2 regions of the Bradyrhizobium sp. ORS 111 genome follow, and region 2 is predicted to be linked to the other one. Evidence: riboswitches for the same ligand, from Rfam matches in the RefSeq annotation. Region 2 holds a riboswitch; the other holds the start of a gene.

Region 1 (5,236 bases), 1.3 Mb from region 2:
CGAAACCCCGCGAGGCCACATGCCTTCCATCCGGCCCCCTTGCCTACGCGGGCCGGTGGATCGGTGCGCTCCTCACGATCAGAACTTCACGTTGATGGACAGTTCCGCCGTACGCGGCATGCCCAGCAGCCACTGCCCCGTACCGTTCGAAGTCACCGCGTAGACCTTGTCGAGCAGGTTGTAGACGCGGAACGCGACCGTGGTGCGGTCATCCGGCTTCCACCTGACACCGCCGTTGACCACGTTGTAGCCTGGCCTCGCCTGGGTGTTGGCAAGATCGGAATACATCTGGCCGACGATCTGCACCCCGCCATAAACCGACCAGTTGGGCGCGAAGTCCCAGGTCAGCCAGATGTTGGAGACCTGCTGCGGAACGTTGACCGGCACATTGCCGTCATAGCTGACGATCTTGCCGCCGACGACCTGGCTGTTGTTGTCATACCGGGCGCGCAGCACGGCGAGATTGGCGTCGATGCGCCAGCCGTCATTCAGCGCGAGCCCGATCGATCCCTCGACTCCGCGGGATGATTGCTGGCCGATCTGAAGCGCCAGGCCGCCGGTGGGATTGCTGGGATCAGGAATGGTCAGCCCGGTCTTGATGATCTCATAGGCCGCCAGAGTCCACTCGCCGCGGCCGCCCCAGAACGACTGCTTGACCCCGATCTCGGTCTGCTTGCCCGTGGCGAGCTGGAAGGTCTTTTGCGTGGTCGAAAGTGAAATCAGATTGGTGACCGGATCGACGCCAACGGCATATTGGCCGTAGAAGGCGAGGTTCTTGACCGGCTCATAGACGAGGCCGGCGCGCCAGCTGGTGCCCGACAGCGTGACGTCGAAGCTGTTCGACGGCACGCGATAGTCGGTACGATCGACCTCGGGGCGGTCATACCTGACACCGGTGACGAACGACAGTTGGTCGGTCAGCGAAAGCCGGTCCTCGGCAAACAGCGCGTATTGGTTGACGATTGCATTGAAGCCCGGTGCGGTTGGAGACGTCGTCGCGAAGAATGACCCGGGATCGAAGACGTAAGGATTGACCGACGATGCGCCGGCGTAGGGCGAATTGTTGGTGTGGGTGAAGTCGATGTGGTTGACGTCGAATCCCGTAACGAACTGGTTCGCAAAGCCGAAGATATGACCGCTGAACGTCGTATCCATCCGGTTGCCGAGCTGCTTCTGGTCGTGGAAGATCTCGATATAGCTGGAGCGATCGATTAGCTGGGTCGCCGGATTCCAGGTGTAGTTCTCGATGTCGCGCCAATGCCGCTCGCTGGTCAGATAATAGAGCGTATTGTTGACCTTGATGCCGTCGGCGACATCCCATTCGGTCTTGAATTGGGTCCAGTTGTCCCGATAGCGAATGGTGCTGTCCGATGCGTTGTAGTTCCTGAAGCGTAGCGCATCGAGGATTCCGCCGTTGATGACAGGCGTGCCGAAATAGCGCGACGGGCTACGGTCGCCGTAGTCCTCGGAAAGCGTGAAGGCGAGATTGTCGGACGCCTGCACCCGCACTGCCGCGGAGACCGCCACATTCGATGTCTTGTCGCGATCGACCCAGCCATCCGACATGTTACCGGTGGCATTCACGCGATACGATACATTGGGATTGATCGGCCCGGCGCTGTCGAGCGCGAGCCGTCGCGTCATGTTGCTATCAAGCGAGACCTCGGCGTCGTTGTAAGGCGTTGCGAGCGGCTTTTTCGGGATCACGTTGATGACGCCGCCGATCGCGCCTTCGCCGTACAAGACCGAGGCCGGGCCGCGCAGCACCTCGATGCGCTGCGTCGACCAGGTGTCGTATGGGAAGGTCAGGGTTCCAGAGCCGACATAGAAGCGCGTGCCGTCATACAGCGTCATCACCGAGTTGCTGCCGGCGAAGCCACGGGTACTGAACGACAGGCCGCCATTGCCGGGAGCCGGCGTTGCGATGAAGCCGGCCCCGTCCTGGGTGACGGCGTCGATCACATTGTGCTGACCGCGTTCGGCGATGGTCTCCGACGAGATGACCTCGACGCTGGCCGGCGTTTGCAGCGGTGTCAGGTTGAGGCGGCTGCCAGTTGCTTCCGGCTTGGTAGCATTGAGCGTCGGTGACGCCGATGCGGACGACACAGCGGACTGCGACGTGTCATGGGCTGCCGGATTTGTCGTGAGCCTCGATCGCGACCGAACAGCGGCCGTGTTGTTGCGCGAGGGACGCTTCGGCTTCGCGGCCTCGGGAGGCGAGATCTGGATCGGATCCAGCCTGGTTGACGGAGCGGTCTGCGCCCAGCTTTCGGCCGGCAGCAGCGATGACAACGAGCAAACGAGGCCAAGGCGCCATCCGAGCGCAATGGGGGAAGATGAAGACATAAAGGGACTCGCGGTTAACGTGGCACGTCACCGCGAACGCGGGCACCGCATGCCCAAACGGCAATGCGCCGACCCCACCAGGACGCCCCGCCCGATGTGCTCGCGTGTGACCACGACTGACGGCAGGTCTCCTGGCTCACGGGTTATCGCCTGTCGACGCCTTCCCGGGCAGCTCGGCCCAGTGGCATAGTGACGAAAGGCTCGCCGTTTACAGTTGCGGGGACAGCTACGGCCTTGGGCCGACGCCCGCACCGCATTCCCTTTTGATCTCCCGAAGGAGAACCGTCGCCATCAAGATAGGTTTATTCGGAAACGACTGTCAACGATTCGGCCGCGCGCACTGCAAACCAGACAAACCAGAGTACTCCCGTAGTGGCGTGGGGCTTCGCGACGAACAGTCAAAGTGCGGCACGCGAACCATCAGCGTCGCACGGTGAACTCGTCCGAACTTCGTCGCGATTCCCATTTGGCCTGCTCGAGCTCCGGCCGGTCACACTCGGCCTCGGGGTAGCCGATGCAGAGATAGCCGATAAACTTCCAACTCTCGGGTACGTCGAGAATACCGTGAACGCGGATCGGATCGAGGATCGACACCCAGCCGAGCCCAATGCCCTCCGCACGTGCGGCAAGCCACATCGAGCAGATCGCGGCGACGACGGAATATTCGGTGGTTTCGGGCATCGTCGCGCGCCCCAGGCCCGCACCGATGCTGCTCGTTTTGTCCGCGAAAACGGCCAGATGGCCCGGCGCCTCCTCGAGCCCCGAAAGCTTGAGGGTGGCATACTTCGCCGCGCGCTCACCGGAATAGGACTGCAGGGCATCGGCATTGCAGAGCTTGAAATCCTCGATCACCGCGCTGCGCCTCGCCCTGTCCTCGACGATGACGAACCGCCACGGCTGGCTGAGGCCAACCGACGGAGACAGGCAGGCGGTCTCGATCAGCCGCTCCAGCGCGCCGTCCGGCAGCGGATCTCTTCGAAAGCGCCGCACGTCACGGCGCCACACGAACAATTCGTGCAGTTGCCGGCGAAACGTATCGTCGAATGAGACCATCAGGCTCGTCATCCGATCTTTATTTAAGCTTCAGCGGCAGGCCTGCCACCACGAACTCCACCTCTTCTGCGACGCCGGCAATGGTCTGGTTCATGAGGCCGGCGCCGTCACGGAAAGTGCGCGCTAGCGCATTGTCGGGCACGATGCCGAGACCCACCTCGTTGGTCACCATGATCACCGGGCTGTGCTGCCGAGGCAGCGCCTCGGCAAGACGTGCAACGTCCTGCGACCAGTCGCGCCCGGCATGAAGCAGGTTCGACAGCCACAGCGTAAGGCAGTCGACCAGCCTTGCCCCGCCGCCGTCGGTCTCGGCCAGGGCCGCGACGAGGTCGAGCGGCACTTCCCGTTCGATCCAGTCGCCGCCTCGCCGCGCGCGGTGGCGCGCGATGCGCTCCACCATCTCCGCATCGAGCGCTTCGGCCGTCGCAATATATATGGGCTGTCCCGGAAACGAGCGCGCGCGAGATTCGGCCCGTCGGCTCTTTCCCGATCGTGCTCCGCCCGTTATCAGAATGACGGCCATCATGAACTCCTGTCGGGCCAGCACTAATCACCAAACGCTGCCAAAGACAAAGCCGAAATCGATCACGGGAGGGCTTGCGCTCGCGCGGGGTCTTGCGCATCAGGAGAGATCGAGGCGGGAGACGTGCGTGAGCTTTGCGGGAGCGATGGCGGTGGCGATGGCGGTCGACGCCTTAATCGGCTGGCCGGATTGGCTGTTCGCGCGCGTCGGTCATCCCGTGACCTGGCTCGGCCGGCTGATCACCGCCGTCGATACCGGCTGGAACCGGACGTCGGCTTCGCCTGCGCAGCGTCGCGCAGCCGGCATCGCGGCGGCAACTCTGGTGATCGCACTGGCAGCATCGCTCGCCTGGGCTGTTCAGATCGTGCTCCCCGCAGGCTGGACCCGCATTGTCCTGATCGGAATTCTGGCATGGCCGCTGGTTGCCTTGCGTTCACTCCATGACCATGTCGCCGCGGTCGCGGATCCGCTTGCGTCCGGCGATGTCACGGGCGCACGCGCGGCGGTTTCGCGCATTGTCGGACGCGATGCCGCTACGCTCGATGATGCCGGCATTGCGCGCGCGACGATCGAGAGCCTGGCCGAGAATGCGTCCGACGGCATCGTCGCGCCCGCGTTTTGGGGCGCACTGTTCGGACTACCCGGCATTGTCGGCTACAAGGCGATCAACACGCTTGATTCCATGATCGGCCACCGTACCGCGCGGCATGAGGCGTTTGGCTGGGCTTCCGCCCGCATCGACGACCTTGCCAATCTCATCCCGGCGCGCCTCACCGGCCTGCTGTTCGTACTGCTTGCGTCGCAGCGGGCGCAGGCGTGGTCATGCATGCTGCGGGACGCGAGCCGTCATCGCTCGCCGAACGCCGGTTGGCCGGAAGCCGCGATGGCCGGCGGGCTCGGCGTGCGGCTGAGCGGTCCGCGCATCTACCACAGCAGCGTTGCGAAGGAGCCTTGGTTGAACGAAGCGGCGCGCGATCCCGTCGCCGCCGATATCCGCCGCGGACTGAAACTCTATCGTCGCGCCATGATGCTGCTGGCCGCGATATTCGCGATCCTGGCCTTGGTGTGAGGGAGCCACAAATGCGTGAGCACGGCGGCAATCTCGATATCGCGCAGCAACGGTTCGGTGGCCGGCCGGACGACTGGATCGATCTGTCGACCGGAATCAACCGGCTGCCTTATCCCGTGGTCGATGTGGACCCGAGACTCTGGAACGCGTTGCCGTCGCGGACCGACATCGAATCGCTCCATGATGCGGCACGGCACGCCTATGCCACCGATGCGCCGATCGTGGCGCTGGGCGGCGCGCAGGCG
Region 2 (5,236 bases):
ACGTTCGCGAGGCGTGGCCTTGTGACAGAACGTCTTGCGGGCGCGACGTTTATCCAGCGTCGCTTTCGCGATGCTGACGAGTTTGAAAGTTGTTTGGCCAGCTTGGCGGCTCTTGGCGTCGATGCTACCGGTCTTGAATCAGAAGGGCTGTTTCACGCCGATCTGATCTTGTCCCGCCCTGAGGCGGATGCGCGCGCCATGCCTCTGGAAGACATTGTCACCGTCGCCAGCGGCAGGGGTCGGCCGATCGGGCCCCGTTATGTTCATGTTGAGGGCAGCAAGGGCTTGCAGGTCGCGCTGGAGCCGTGACAGGTTCGCTTTCCGAAGATAGCCGTGGGTGTGATCCAGGGATCTGTGCACCTAAGTGGATCACGCCCTCGCTCCCTGCATGGTTACGTTCGGTCCGGTCGGCAGGCTAGAGAGAAGCCGTGCTCATGACAGCTTTGCCGATTTCGAATCCATCTGTTTCCGTGCCATATGTCGAGATCGAGGCTGGGCATCGTCAACTTAATCGACGCGGAGCCGAAGAAGGGGATTCTCAGAGGTTCGAGATTCGGCGATAGCGCTTGTCGTGGAGATCTCGCGCCAAGTCGCAAAGGCTCGCTCGCGCGAAGCACGACGGAAGTCGGCAGCGACGGCTCCGGGATAGGGGATGTTGAAAAGCTTCGCGACCTGATCGTGAACTGACAGAAACCGTTGAGCTTGGCGGGACGATTTGAAACGCTTCATGATCCGCTCGCGTCGCCACGTCGGCCTGATGAGAATTCTCGGCCCGATTGTTGGGAGCTTTGTGCTGACGATGTTCGACGTGAAAGCCCAGCTTCCCCCTCGCAGCGCCGTACGAACGGAGCTTGTCCGTGATCATCACGCGCGGCGGCGTGCCGGCGGATTTCAAGAGCTTCTTCATGAACTGCTGCGCGGCGCGCGAGTCTCTTCAGCGCTGGAAAGGCGTCGAGACGAAGCCATTCTGGTCGACAGCGCGCCAGAGCCAATGTTGTTCGCCCGCGAGCGAGATAACGATTTCGTCCAGATGCCATTTGCCGCCGCGAGCGGGAGCGCGCTGGCGAATCCGATCGGAGAACGCTTTGCCGAATTTCCTTCCCCACTGGCCCACGGTTTCATAGGTCACGCCAATGCCACACGCCGCCAGCATTTCCTCGACCATGCGCAAGCTAATACGACCAAACGGCATAGCCTGATCGCTTCCGATGGGAAGCAATGGCGGCGATAAAGAGGGGTCCCGGACGGTTGGCATGCCGGTTGTTTACCGCCTCGGCCGCTCCAATTCGTTAACTTGACGGTGCCCTTTTGCCTTCTGAATCTTGATCTCCCTCAGCACAAGGCTTGACGAACCTCGGCGAGTCGCGCCTATATGTAGACCTGTCACGGTCTTTCATTCCTATATCTCGTAGGATGGAAGCTAAGAGGGAACCCGGTGCGCCGGCAATGGCTATTCCGAGGCTGCCCCCGCAACTGTAAGCGACGAGCGGTTGTCATCATGGTCACTGGCGACAGCGCCGGGAAGGCCGACAGCCGCAGCGACCCGCGAGCCAGGAGACCTGCCGCGACAGAACGAACGTCCTCGGGCGGGGTGCCCCGGTAGGTCGCTTGCAGCCGGGGACATTTGCCCGGTCTCCTTGCAAGTCGTCCGCGGCCCCCAGCGCCAAACATCGCGGGGTTGCCGATGTCGCCGTCTTACGATTTCGATCAGCAGGGTCATCTCCTTGCACTGTCCAGTGTGCGGCCGCCGCGAGCGCAGGCAAAGCCTGCCGCGCTTCAGCTGTCTGTTCCGCCTCCATCGCTGGCTCCGCTGCCTCGGCCCCTTGCGGCGTCTCCAAAGCCGTCTGACCTCGCCCTTGATCGGTCGCGCGACAATCTCCTGACATCGTTCGGCAAGCTGACCCTGACCGACCGTTATCTGCTCCCCGGCGAAGGCATCCAAGACATGTTTGCGCGGGTATCGTGCGCGTTTGCGGACGATGTTGCCCATGCTCAGCGTCTTTATGATGCAATGTCCCGGCTGTGGTTCATGCCGGCGACGCCAGTGCTCTCGAATGGCGGCAGCACGCGTGGCCTGCCTATTTCGTGCTTCCTTAATTCGGTGTCGGACTCGCTCGAAGGCATCGTCGGCACCTGGAACGAGAATGTCTGGCTTGCCTCCAACGGTGGCGGCATCGGCACCTACTGGGGCAATGTTCGCTCGATCGGCGAGAAGGTGAAGGGCGGCGTCACCTCAGGCATCATCCCCTTCATCCACGTCATGGACGGCCTGACGCTGGCGATCAGCCAGGGCTCGTTGCGGCGCGGCTCGGCGGCGGTCTATCTCGATATCCACCATCCCGAGATCGAGGAGTTCCTCGAGATCCGCAAGGCGTCCGGCGACTTCAACCGCAAGAGCCTTAACCTCCATCACGGCATCAACGTCACCGACGAGTTCATGCGTGCCGTAGGCGCCGGCACCGCGTTCGCTCTGCGGAGCCCGAAGACTAACGAGGTCATCCGCGAGATCGACGCCCGCCAGCTGTGGCAACGCATCCTTGAGAACCGGCTGCAGACCGGCGAGCCTTATCTCTTGTTCATCGACACCGTGAACCGCGCGCTCCCCAAGCACCAGCGCGAGCTCGGCCTCAAGGTCTCGACCTCCAACCTATGCAGCGAGATTACGCTGCCGACCGGTATCGATCATCGCGACGAGGAGCGCACCGCGGTGTGCTGCCTGTCGTCGCTCAACCTCGAGACCTGGGACCAGTGGAATGAGGAGCCCGGCTTCATCGAGGACGTCATGCGCTTCCTCGATAACGTGCTCACCCGCTTCATCACGGTGGCACCGGGCGGCATGAAGCGTGCCCGCTACGCCGCCCTGCGCGAGCGCTCAGTCGGCCTCGGCGTCATGGGCTTCCACTCGTTTCTCCAGGCCAAGGGCATTCCGATGGAGAGTGTCTTGGCCAAGTCGTTCAATCTGAACATGTTCCGAAAAATCCGTCGCGATGCCGACGCGGCGTCCGTGGCGCTCGCTCGTGAGCGTGGCCCGTGCCCGGATGCCATGGAACGCGGCGTGATGGCGCGCTTCAGCCACAAGATCGCGATCGCGCCGACCGCCTCGATCAGCATCATCTGCGGCGGCACCAGCGCCTGCATCGAGCCGATCCCGGCCAACATCTACACCCACAAGACGTTGTCGGGCGCCATCTCGGTGCGTAATCCGCATCTCGCCAAGGTGCTGACCGCCAAGGGCGCCGATACCTCGGCGACCTGGCAGTCGATCATCGCGCACGAGGGTTCGGTCGCCCATCTCGACATCCTGTCGGAGCACGAGAAAGCGATCTTTCGCACCGCCTTCGAGATCGATCAGCGCTGGATCGTCGAGCTTGCCGCCGACCGTGCCGCGTTCATCTGCCAGAGCCAGTCGATCAACCTCTATCTGCCGGCCGACGTCGATAAGTGGGACCTCCACATGCTGCACTGGACGGCATGGGAGCGCGGGGTGAAGAGCCTCTATTACTGCCGCTCAAAATCGATCTCGCGCGCGGCGTTCGCCGGCAAGATCGCCGACGGCGACAAGGTTGCACCGCCGCAGCGCACCGACTATGAGGAGTGCCTCGCATGTCAGTGATCGATCTCTCGTCCGTCGATCCGCGCACGCTGATCGGCAAGGGGCGGGTCGGCCTGCTTGACTCGACCGGCAGCTATGACGTCGATCGCTACGCCTGGGCTTACGAGTTCTGGAAGCGCCAGCAGCAGACCCACTGGATGGGCGAGGAGGTGCCGCTCGGCGCCGACCTCAAGGACTGGGCGTCGGACCGCGTCACGGCCAACGAGCGCGCGCTGCTCACCCAGATCTTCCGTTTCTTCACTCAGTCGGACATCGAGGTCGGCGACAACTATCTCAAGCGCTACATCCCGATCTTCCAGCCACTCACCGTCCAGATGATGATGGCCGCCTTCACCAACATGGAGACGGTCCACATCGACGCCTATGCGCTTCTGCTCAAGACGCTCGGCATGCCAAAGACCGAGTTCGAGGCGTTCCGCGGCTATGCGGAGATGCGCGCCAAGGCGGAATACATGCACGAGTTCGGCGTCGACACCGTGGCTGATGTCGCCCGCACCCTGGCGATGTTCGGCGCCTTCACCGAAGGCATGGCGTTGTTCGCGAGCTTCGCCATGCTGCTCAACTTCCCGCGTCATAACAAGATGAATGGCATGGGACAAATCGTAAGCTGGTCAGTGCGCGACGAGAGTCTCCACTGCGAGGGCATCATCAAGCTATTTCACGAATGGCACAGTGAAACCGGCGCGGTGACGCGCTCCGTCCGCGATGACATCGTCGACGTCGCAAAGACCATGGTGAAGCTGGAGGAGAACTTCGTCGATCTCGCCTTCGGCCTCGGCAAGATCGAGGGCATGCTGCCTGAGCAGATCCACGCCTACGTCCGCTATGTGGCTGACTGGCGACTTAGCCAGCTCCGGATTGCCCCGGTCTTCGGCTTCTTTGAGGCCAAGGAGGGCGGATTCACCCAGCTCAAGGCGCATCCGCTGCCGTGGCTCGTCGAGATTCTCAATGGCGTCGAGCACGCCAATTTCTTCGAGCAGCGTGCCACGGAGTACTCCAAGGCGGCGAGCCGCGGCAGCTGGGACGGCGAAGATGGGGTGTGGGCGGTTTTCGGCCGTATATAGGCAACCCGAGCAGCGGTTGGTGCGTCAGCTCGTGTGCATCTCGGACGTTCGCGGAAGTCCGCTCTGCTGCTGCTCTCTGGGGTACAGCGGACACCAAGCGGCATGATCGACGCCGCTCGAAATTATGATGGAGTGGGCGCCGCAGACGGCATCGATGTGCCAAAGCGGAGGTGTTGAGCTCCACTTAAGGGGAGGCGTCCGTGTCAGAGGTTATCATAATCGGTCTGGATATCGCCAAGCACGTTTTTACGCCCACGGAGCGGATGAGCGCGTTCAGCATGCGGATTAGCCGAGGAAAGCTGCTGGATTTCTTCGCGGCCCAGCCGAGTTGCACGATAGCGCTGGAGGCATGTGGTGGAGCGCATCACTGGGGCCGTCAGCGCGCCCAGCTTGGCCACGAAGTTCGACTAATTACGCCCGCCTATGTAAAGCCGTTTGGTGCGCCCCGACGGCGCGTATTGCCAGCTGAGAAAGATCCACCCAGAGAATTGTCGATTGATCTGGTAGCTGACGAGCGGTTTGGACGAGCAATCGGATAGACGGAAGCCTCACGACGAAG

What was found. Region 2 has a riboswitch for cobalamin ahead of P6U30_RS28355 (ribonucleoside-diphosphate reductase subunit alpha). Riboswitches for the same ligand answer to the same signal wherever they lie in the genome.
Region 1: it holds a riboswitch for cobalamin, as region 2 does, so the genes downstream of both, P6U30_RS34600 (TonB-dependent receptor) here and P6U30_RS28355 (ribonucleoside-diphosphate reductase subunit alpha) in region 2, are expected to answer to the same signal.

What each region holds. Positions count from the first base shown of each region.
Region 1 covers NZ_CP120701.1:7,485,191-7,490,426, forward strand. Annotated here, with positions in the region: gene P6U30_RS34600 (TonB-dependent receptor) at 79-2,346, opposite strand; cobalamin riboswitch at 2,450-2,648, opposite strand; gene bluB (5,6-dimethylbenzimidazole synthase) at 2,767-3,399, opposite strand; gene cobU (bifunctional adenosylcobinamide kinase/adenosylcobinamide-phosphate guanylyltransferase) at 3,419-3,922, opposite strand; gene cbiB (adenosylcobinamide-phosphate synthase CbiB) at 4,050-4,991, shown strand; gene cobD (threonine-phosphate decarboxylase CobD) at 5,003-5,236, shown strand, end outside.
Region 2 covers NZ_CP120701.1:6,158,822-6,164,057, reverse strand. Annotated here, with positions in the region: gene P6U30_RS28365 (class I SAM-dependent methyltransferase) at 1-309, shown strand, start outside; partial or broken gene P6U30_RS28360 (IS6 family transposase) at 516-1,255, opposite strand; cobalamin riboswitch at 1,370-1,582, shown strand; gene P6U30_RS28355 (ribonucleoside-diphosphate reductase subunit alpha) at 1,685-3,613, shown strand; gene P6U30_RS28350 (ribonucleotide-diphosphate reductase subunit beta) at 3,604-4,677, shown strand; gene P6U30_RS28345 (hypothetical protein) at 4,878-5,216, shown strand.